3 regions of the Staphylococcus pasteuri genome follow, and region 1 is predicted to be linked to each of the others. Evidence: riboswitches for the same ligand, from Rfam matches in the RefSeq annotation. Region 1 holds a riboswitch; each other region holds the start of a gene.

Region 1 (3,293 bases):
ATAAATCAGCATAAACTGTAGGATGTAATGGTAAGAATGGTGCACCAAAGCAAGTAGAGAATGATGGTTCTGGTTCAGTAACGCCACGTTCTGTACCAGCTAATTTAGATGTGAATCCACTTAAGAAGTGATACATTGCTTGGTCTTTAGTTAATTTTGAAATTGGAGGAATGACACCAAAAGCATCCGCTGTTAAAAAGATAATTGTATTAGGATGAGCTGCTTTGGAAGGTAATACAATATTATCTATATGGTGAATTGGGTATGCCGCTCTTGTGTTTTCAGTGAATTTATTATCATCAAAATCAACCGTGCCATCATTTTTGACAACAGTATTTTCTAAAATGGTACCATATTTAATTGCATCGAAAATTTGTGGTTCTTTTTCTTTTGAAAGGTTGATTGCTTTAGCGTAGCAACCTCCTTCGATATTGAACACACCATTTTTATTCCAGCCGTGTTCGTCATCTCCAATTAATTTTCTATCAGGATCAGCTGATAATGTTGTTTTACCAGTACCTGATAAACCAAAGAATAATGCTACGTCACCTTTATTACCAACATTTGCTGAGCAATGCATACTCATAATATCTTGCATTGGTAATAAATAGTTCATAACTGAGAATATACCTTTTTTCATTTCGCCAGCATATTCAGTACCACCAATTAAAATGACTTTATGTTTGAATGAAACGATAACAAAAGTTTCTGTTTTTGTACCATCTACTTCTGGGTCAGCTTTAAAATGAGGTGCTGATACAATGGTAAAGTCTGATTTGATTGATTTAGCTTCTTCTTTTGATTCAGGACGTATAAACATATTATGTGCAAAAAGATTATGCCAAGCTAATTCATTAATTACAGTTAGTTTTAAGCGTGAATCTTTGTCACTTCCAGCGTAACCATTAAATACGTATAGTTCATCTTTCTTACCTAAATAATTTAATACTTTGTTATAAAGTTTTAAAAATGTTTCTTCATCTATCGGCTGATTAACGTCTCCCCAATCAACATTATCTCTATATGAAGGTTCTGTAACGATAAACTTATCTTTAGGTGAACGCCCAGTGTATTTACCGGTACTTGCATTAATAGCGCCCAACTCAGTAAGTTCACCTTCATTATTATCTAAGATTTTATTGTAAAGTTGAGTTGTAGATAATTGAAACTGTGTAGATGGTTTTTCTAATAATTGTTTGATTTTAATAGTTTCAGAGTATGTATCGATCGACATACTTAATCCCTCCAGATAGTTGTAATGTAAGCCTTTACATTTCAATAGTATAACATATTAAGTTAATTAATCCACCGTAAATTTTCATTAAAATAACTTAATTCTAAAATTGACATTAATTCGCTAATTATGTAGTATTAATTTTAACGGATTCTCTTATCCTGAGTGGTGGAGGGACATGGACCCAATGAAACCCAGCAACCTCTTTTTTGTATAGAAAAGAAAGGTGCCAAACCGTTTGCAGACCTATATTGTCTGAACGATAAGAGCGAATGGACGTATAAGAGCCTTCTCTCTATCTAGATACTAGTTAGCAGAAGGCTCTTTTATTTAGCTCAAATAAAAGAGAATTATCGTAATAAATTTTTAAAAGGAGCAAAACATGACTAACAATAAACGATTATTCACGTCAGAATCAGTAACTGAAGGACACCCGGATAAAATAGCCGATCAAGTTTCCGATGCCATTTTAGACGAAATTCTTAAAGATGACCCTAATGCGCGTGTAGCATGTGAAACAACAGTAACTACAGGTATGGCTTTAATTTCTGGTGAAATTTCAACAACAACTTATGTTGATATCCCTAAAGTAGTAAGAGAAACAATTAAAGAAATTGGTTACACACGTGCAAAATATGGTTATGATTCACAAACAATGGCTGTATTAACAGCAATTGATGAACAATCACCAGATATTGCGCAAGGTGTAGATAAAGCATTAGAATATCGCGATGATATTACTGAAGAAGAAATTGAAGCAACAGGTGCAGGAGATCAAGGTTTAATGTTTGGTTATGCAACTAACGAAACAGATACGTATATGCCTTTACCAATTTTCTTATCACACCAGCTAGCTAAACGTTTATCAGATGTTCGTAAAGATAAAATACTAGATTATTTACGTCCAGATGGTAAAGTTCAAGTAACAGTTGAATATGATGAAAATGACAAACCAAAACGTATTGATACAATTGTTGTTTCAACACAACATGCTGAAGATAAAACATTAGAAGACATTCAAAATGACATTAAAGAACATGTCATTTATCCTACTGTTCCAGAAAATTTACTAGATGATCAAACAAAATTCTATATCAATCCAACAGGAAGATTTGTAATTGGTGGACCTCAAGGTGATGCAGGATTAACAGGTCGTAAAATTATCGTTGACACTTATGGTGGATATGCTAGACATGGTGGAGGATGCTTCAGTGGTAAAGATCCAACTAAAGTAGACCGTTCTGCCGCATACGCAGCAAGATACGTTGCTAAAAATATTGTTGCAGCTGAATTAGCTGAACAATGTGAAGTACAACTTGCATACGCTATTGGTGTAGCTGAACCTGTGTCAATCTCAATTGATACATTTGGTACAGGTAAAGTCAGTGAAACAGAATTAGTAGAAGCAGTTAGAGAGAACTTTGACTTAAGACCTGCAGGAATTATTAAAATGTTAGAGTTGAAACAACCTATTTATAAACAAACTGCTGCATTTGGTCATTTCGGACGTACTGATGTTTTATTACCTTGGGAAAAATTAGATAAAGTCAACGTTTTGAAAGATTCAATAAACCAAGCCTAAAATAATTAAAATATTTGGGATAGGTAAAATATAATTAATTAAATTATAACGAAATGTCGAAAATATCATAGTTATGATTTATAATTGATTGTATTGATAATTTAAAAGGAGCGTTGATGTGATGAGTTTATCTTCACCCATTGGAATAGGATTAATCGTTGCAGTAGTGATTGCAATTATCTTTTTTGTTTTATTTTTAATCACGTTAAATAAAAAGAAAAAGATAAAGAAACAAACTGAAGAAGAATATCAACAAAAAGAACAAAACTTAAAAGCATCTCATGAGGAAACATTAGAAAAAGAACGTATAGAAAACAAAAAGACAGTCACTAAACAAAAAGAAGATTATGAAGCTACAGTAAGTAGTAAAGAAAGAGAAATTGATGCATTAAAATTATTCTCTAAAAATCATAGTGAATATGTTACAGACATGAGATTAATTGGTATTCGTGAACGTCTTGTTAATGAAAAGCGTAT
Region 2 (3,293 bases), on a different contig from region 1:
AAACATCATATATAGGTCATGACAGATTAAAAGGATTTAAAGTGTTAGTCACAGGTGGCGACTCAGCTATTGGACGTGCAGCAGCTATAGCCTATGCTAAAGAAGGTGCAGATGTCGCAATTAATTATCTTCCAAGTGAAGAGAAAGATGCACAAGAAGTTAAACACGTCATTGAAGAAGCAGGACAACAAGCAGTGCTTATCCCTGGTGATGTTAGAAATGAACAATTTAACTATGACATGGTCGCAGAAGCCTATGAACAATTAGGTGGATTGGATAATGTAACTTTAGTGGCAGGTCATCAACAATATCATGATGACATTAAAGGATTTGATACACAATCATTCGCAGAAACATTTGAAACTAACGTATACCCAATCTTTTGGACAGTTCAAAAAGCACTTGATTATTTACAACCAGGTGCATCAATTACTACAACATCATCTGTACAAGGATACAATCCAAGCCCAATATTACACGACTATGCCGCTTCAAAAGCAGCGATTATTTCACTAACTAAAAGTTTATCTGAAGAACTTGGTCCTAAAGGTATCCGAGTTAACTGCGTCGCACCTGGTCCATTCTGGTCTCCATTACAAATTACAGGAGGCCAACCACAATCTAATATTCCTGAATTTGGTCAACAAACCCCATTAGGTAGAGCAGGTCAACCAGTTGAATTATCTGGTACTTATGTTTTACTAGCTGCAGAAGAATCTAGTTATACAACTGGACAAGTGTTTGGTGTCACAGGCGGCATTCAAATAGATTAGAAATTTTAAATGGATAATTGAAATTTAAGTCGATAAAGCTAAGATGCTTTATCGACTTTTTTATGTTTAACATATAGTTTAAATTAAATAAATTCAAAATGAATTTGGAAATTAAATGCGAATAATGTATAATTACAATACAAAATAAATAATAAAATTATGTAAAGTGCTTTAACTTTAATTACAGTAATCAGAAATAATAGGGGAAAGTGATTAGTTAGTTGTATAAATATCTTTTAAATATAAAGGAGCACACTATATGAATAAAGATCAAATCATTAGATTAATTCCTTTTATTGCATTAGTTATAGGTATAAGTTTTATTCCATTCTTCCCATCATTTAAATGGTTTTTCTTTTTAGTAGTACCAATATTCGTTATTAGCAATATATTGAAGAATTTATATTTTGTAAATCGAAATATTAAACATAACAAGATATGGATTAGTCCAATCATAGATCGATTATTAGGTTGTATTGCAGGGATTTTTTATATAGGTTTTGCTTCAGTAGCTTTATTACAAAGCGCAAACCCTTGGATTGGGTTTTTACTATTATTATTAGCATCTTCATTCATTTACTTTTTAGAAACTAAATTAAAAATCGATGAACAAACGTTAAAAAAATCTAATCATGAGTATAAAGTCATTTCTGAAAAACTTGAACGTCAACTTAAAATAGTAGCCATAATCGTTACCATTATTTCTATTATAGCTATGATAATCTCACTTTATCTAAAATGGTGGATTGTCTTTGGTATAGCCGTTGGATTACTATTATTAGTAGCAATAGGATTAATTATCTATGATAAATACTTTACGACGAAATTATAATTTATGATTGACGTTATTGGAATTATCTTGTAACGTAAAATTTAAATGCAAATCACTTATCTAGAGAAGTGGAGGGACTGGCCCTATGAAGCTTCGGCAACATATAATCATGTGCCAATTCCAGAAACCAATTGAGGTTTGAAGATAAGGGGATAGTAATTGAAGGCAAACCTCTTTTCTTAAATAATTAGAAAAGAGGTATTTTTTATTAATATAGGAAGTAGGTCTAATTATGGAAAAAACTAAGAAGGGTAATGCTTGGGCGTTATTTCCTTTATTATTATTTATGTTGTTATTTTTAGGTGTAGGTATTATTTCAGGAGATTTCACCACTATGCCTTTAAATGTAGCGATTACAATAACTGTTATCGTAGCTTTGTTAATGAATCGTAAAGAAAAATTTGCTACAAAAGTTGAAGTGTTTACTAAAGGCGCAGGACATTCAAATATTATTTTGATGATGCTTATATTTATTTTGGCAGGCGCTTTCTCAACGACTACAGAGAAAATGGGAGGCGTGAGTTCAACTGTTAATCTTGGTTTGTCACTTATTCCTGAAAACTTAATCATTGTAGGTTTATTTATCATTTGTATGTTTGTTTCTATTTCTATGGGTACTTCAGTTGGAACAGTTGCAGCGATTGCGCCTGTTGGATTTGGTTTTGCACAAGCTACTGACGTATCAGCAGCACTAGCAATGGCAACAGTAGTTGGCGGTGCGATGTTCGGAGATAACCTTTCTATGATTTCAGATACAACGATTGCAGCAGTACGTACGCAACATACAAAGATGAAAGATAAATTTAAAGTCAATTTTAGAATTGTATTACCAGGTGCGATTTTAACAATTATTATTCTATTTTTATTAACGAATGGAATTTCCATGGATCATACTAAAAGTTATGATTTCCAATTAGTTAAAGTCATTCCGTACTTACTTGTACTGATATTAGCACTAGTGGGCGTTAATGTTATTATTGTTCTGATTGGTGGGACAGTTTTATCTGGAATGATTGGCCTTATCGACGGCTCTTTCGGATGGAAAGGTTTATTGAATGCAGTATCCAAAGGTATTATCGGAATGGAAGATATTGCAATGATTGCTTTACTTATTGGTGGTTTAGTCGGTCTGATACAACATAATGGCGGGATTGATTGGTTGCTCAATTTCGTTAGAGACAGAGTAAGATCTAAACGAGGCGCGGAATTAGGTATTGCTAGTTTAGTCAGTGTTGCAGATATATCAACTGCTAATAATACGATTTCAATTATTATGTCAGGACCATTAGCCAAAAATATTGCTGATGAATATGATGTTGATCCACGTAAATCAGCAAGTATATTAGATATATTTGGAGGTTGTTTCCAAGGGTTATTACCATATAGTCCACAAGTTATTTCTGCTGCTGGTGTAGCAGGCATTTCACCATTTTTACTAGTACCTTATAGTATTTATCCGATTATGTTAGGTATTTGTGGATTAATAGCAATCATCTTTGGTTATCCGAAATTAAAAAAAAGATAGCGTAAATGTTGACTAATGAATCATATTTTAATATAAATCTGAGACTAAACTAAGTCTCGGATTTTTAAATGATTGATATGAAAATAATGTTATCTTTAGTTTCTATATAGAGATGTTTAAATAATAGAGTTTAATGGTAAATTAGATTAAATGTATCAAAGAT
Region 3 (3,293 bases), on a different contig from region 1:
ACTAAATAATAAGATTGTTTGCGAATAAATAGTAAACATGCGTGGTAATGAAGAGCCATCATTGCCACGTATTTTTTTATGCCATTTTATATATGAAGCAGGGTAGGGGAGCATTAAATTTAAAAAAATATCTGTAATTATATGCGGGTAAGTCTAAATATTTATTGAAAATTCTGTCATATATTAAACGTTGTAATGACAACGGTTTTAAACGGAAGTTTGTCTAACGTCACACATACAGTAGTCTAAAAATATTGCCGTTTTGTGAATTGTATATTAGACTTGAATTTATTATTTACGATCTTATAAATAGAATGAAAAAGGGGGCGACACATACATATATGACACATCTCACATTTAGACAAGGCGTGAAAGAATGTATTCCAACTTTATTTGGATATGCAGGCGTAGGTATTTCGTTTGGAATTGTTGCCGCATCTCAAAAGTTTAGTTTGTTAGAAATTATTTTACTTTGTTTAATTATTTATGCAGGTGCTGCTCAATTTATTATTTGTGCTTTAGTAATTGCAGGTACACCTATAACTGCGATAGTATTAACAACATTTATTGTGAATTCACGCATGTTTCTATTGAGTATGACTTTAGCGCCCAATTATAAATCTTATAGTTTATGGAATAGAGTTGGTTTAGGGTCACTCGTAACCGATGAAACATTTGGTGTTGCCATCACGCCGTATTTAAAGGGAGAATCAATTAATGATCGATGGTTACATGGATTAAATATTACTGCATATTTATTTTGGACATTTTCATGTGTGGTTGGGGCGCTCTTTGGAAAATATATTTCAAACCCAGAAATGTTAGGATTAGACTTTGCTATTACTGCTATGTTCGTCTTCTTAGGTATCGCTCAATTTGAATCGGTTAAGAAATCTAAAATTAATATTTATCTTGTTTTAATTTTATTCGTTATTGTGATGATGCTAGCGTTAAGCTTTGTTATGCCATCATATGTAGCGATTATTATTTCAGCAGTGGTCGCTTCTGCACTTGGGGTGGTGATGGATAGATGATGACAGATACGCATATGTTAGTTGTAATCATATTATGTGGTGTAGTTACACTATTGGTTAGAATTATTCCATTTATGATGATTTCACGAGTTAGTTTGCCAGATGTTGTGATACGATGGCTTTCATTTATTCCTATTACACTTTTTACAGCACTCGTTTTAGACGGCATCATTCAACAACATGAGGGTAGTGTAGGATACACTTTAAATATTCCATTCATTATTGCTCTTATACCTACAGTACTTTTAGCAATTTTAACGAGAAGTCTAACTTGGACTATTTTAGGTGGTATTGTCTTTATAGCGATTTTAAGATATTTTATTTAACATTTTCTTCGTATCATATTGAATTTCAAATTCGAGTTAGTTAAACTTTAAGTAATTAGAATATTTTGATAATTATCGTTTTTCTTAAAAACTTAATCATAAAACCTTATTCAGAGAAGTTGAGGGACTTGGCCCGTAGACGCTTCAGCAACCGGCTACAAATATTAAGAGTACGGTGCTAAAACCAACGATTACTCGAATGATAAGTACTGAACCGCTTCTTACTTTTCAAAGAGTAAGAAGCTTTTTTATTTAAAGGAGGATGGATTGATATATGTCGAATTATATTGTTGATACATTACATTTAGGCGAATTCACGACTGAGTCAGGAGAAACAATACAAGATTTGAAACTAAGATATGAACATGTAGGTTATCCTGGACAACCATTAGCACTAATCTGTCATGCGCTAACTGGTAATCATTTAACATATGGTACTAATGACAATCCAGGTTGGTGGCGTGAAATTATTGATGGTGGATATATGCCAATTAATGATTATCAATTTTTAACATTTAACGTCATTGGCAGTCCGTTTGGTTCAAGTTCAAAATTTAACGATAAGCACTTTCCTAATCATTTAACATTAAGAGATATAGTTCGTGCCCTTGAAAAAGGGATAGCAGCATTAGGATTTAATAAAATTGATATATTGATTGGTGGAAGCTTAGGTGGTATGCAAGCGTTAGAATTTCTTTATAATCAACGTTTTCCAGTGAATAAAGCGGTCATACTAGCCGCTACTGAAAAAACGTCATCATATAGTCGAGCATTTAATGAAATTGCAAGACAAGCCATTCATATCGGAGGCAAGGAAGGTTTAAGTATTGCTCGTCAATTAGGATTCTTAACTTATCGTTCTTCGAAAAGTTATGATCAGCGATTCACTCCAGAAGAAGTTGTCAATTACCAACAACATCAAGGAGATAAATTCAAAGAATCATTTGATTTATCATGCTATTTAACACTGCTAGATGTCTTAGATAGTCATAATATTGATAGAGGTAGAGATGATGTTGATGAAGTGTTCAAATCACTAGATACTAAAGTCTTAACAATGGGATTTATTGATGATTTATTATACCCTGACGACCAAGTGTTAGCTGCCGGGCAACGATTTAAATATCATCGTCACATTTTCGTACCAGATAATGTTGGACATGATGGCTTTTTACTAAACTTTGAAACTTGGGCACCTAATCTATATTACTTTTTAAATTTAAAACAAATAAGACGTTAGTTAACTAACTTGAAGTAGTAATTAGAATAAATATTTTTAATAGGAAGCATGCGAGAAATCACCCTTCGTAAATGACTATAGTACTTTATTGTTTATTTTTTTCAAAGAGGTTAAAATAGTAGTTATAGTCAAAAAAAGTATGGGAGTGGCGTGTGTGTTTTCAAAAATACAACCTAAAGCAACTATTATAGGGACTTTAGTATTAGCAATAGTAGCTTTAGTAACACATGTATTACCTATTCTCGGCTTAATTTTATGTTTATTTGCAACAATCCCAGGTGTCGTGTTATGGAATAAATCTATTCAATCATTTGGAATTAGTGCTTTAGTAACAGTTATAATTACAACCTTATTAGGTAATACATTCGTCTTAAGTATCATGGTTCTAGTGATTTTAACAAGTTTAATCATTGGACAATTACTTAAGGAAAGAGCAACAAAAGAAAGAATTTTATATGTAACAACGGTATCTCTAAGCTTAATGACATTGATAGGATTCATGTTATTACAAGTATTTGAAAAAATACCAAGAGCAACCGCATTAGTTAACCCTGTTAAAGAAACCGTACATAACGTTTTATTAACAAGTGGAGCAAATGCTGATTATAGACAGATGCTTGAAGAAAGCATCCGCAAAATGACGGTCCAACTCCCAAGTTATCTCATTATTATCGTTTTCCTTATCGTTTTAAT

Evidence for each region. Region 1 has a riboswitch for S-adenosylmethionine ahead of metK (methionine adenosyltransferase). Riboswitches for the same ligand answer to the same signal wherever they lie in the genome.
Region 2: linked by a shared signal. The riboswitch ahead of Q4528_RS11925 (Na+/H+ antiporter NhaC family protein) and the one ahead of metK (methionine adenosyltransferase) in region 1 are both predicted to bind S-adenosylmethionine.
Region 3: linked by a shared signal. The riboswitch ahead of metX (homoserine O-acetyltransferase MetX) and the one ahead of metK (methionine adenosyltransferase) in region 1 are both predicted to bind S-adenosylmethionine.

The regions. Positions count from the first base shown of each region.
Region 1 covers NZ_JAUOQO010000009.1:37,356-40,648, forward strand. The annotation lists gene pckA (phosphoenolpyruvate carboxykinase (ATP)) at 1-1,234, opposite strand, end outside; SAM riboswitch class I at 1,388-1,503, shown strand; gene metK (methionine adenosyltransferase) at 1,617-2,816, shown strand; gene Q4528_RS10480 (nuclease-related domain-containing protein) at 2,938-3,293, shown strand, end outside.
Region 2 covers NZ_JAUOQO010000014.1:3,312-6,604, reverse strand. The annotation lists gene Q4528_RS11935 (SDR family oxidoreductase) at 1-773, shown strand, start outside; gene Q4528_RS11930 (hypothetical protein) at 1,033-1,605, shown strand; SAM riboswitch class I at 1,659-1,756, shown strand; gene Q4528_RS11925 (Na+/H+ antiporter NhaC family protein) at 1,838-3,130, shown strand.
Region 3 covers NZ_JAUOQO010000004.1:121,713-125,005, reverse strand. The annotation lists gene serS (serine--tRNA ligase) at 1-9, shown strand, start outside; gene Q4528_RS05615 (AzlC family ABC transporter permease) at 342-1,034, shown strand; gene Q4528_RS05610 (branched-chain amino acid transport AzlD family protein) at 1,031-1,360, shown strand; SAM riboswitch class I at 1,464-1,569, shown strand; gene metX (homoserine O-acetyltransferase MetX) at 1,635-2,600, shown strand; gene Q4528_RS05600 (YybS family protein) at 2,740-3,293, shown strand, end outside.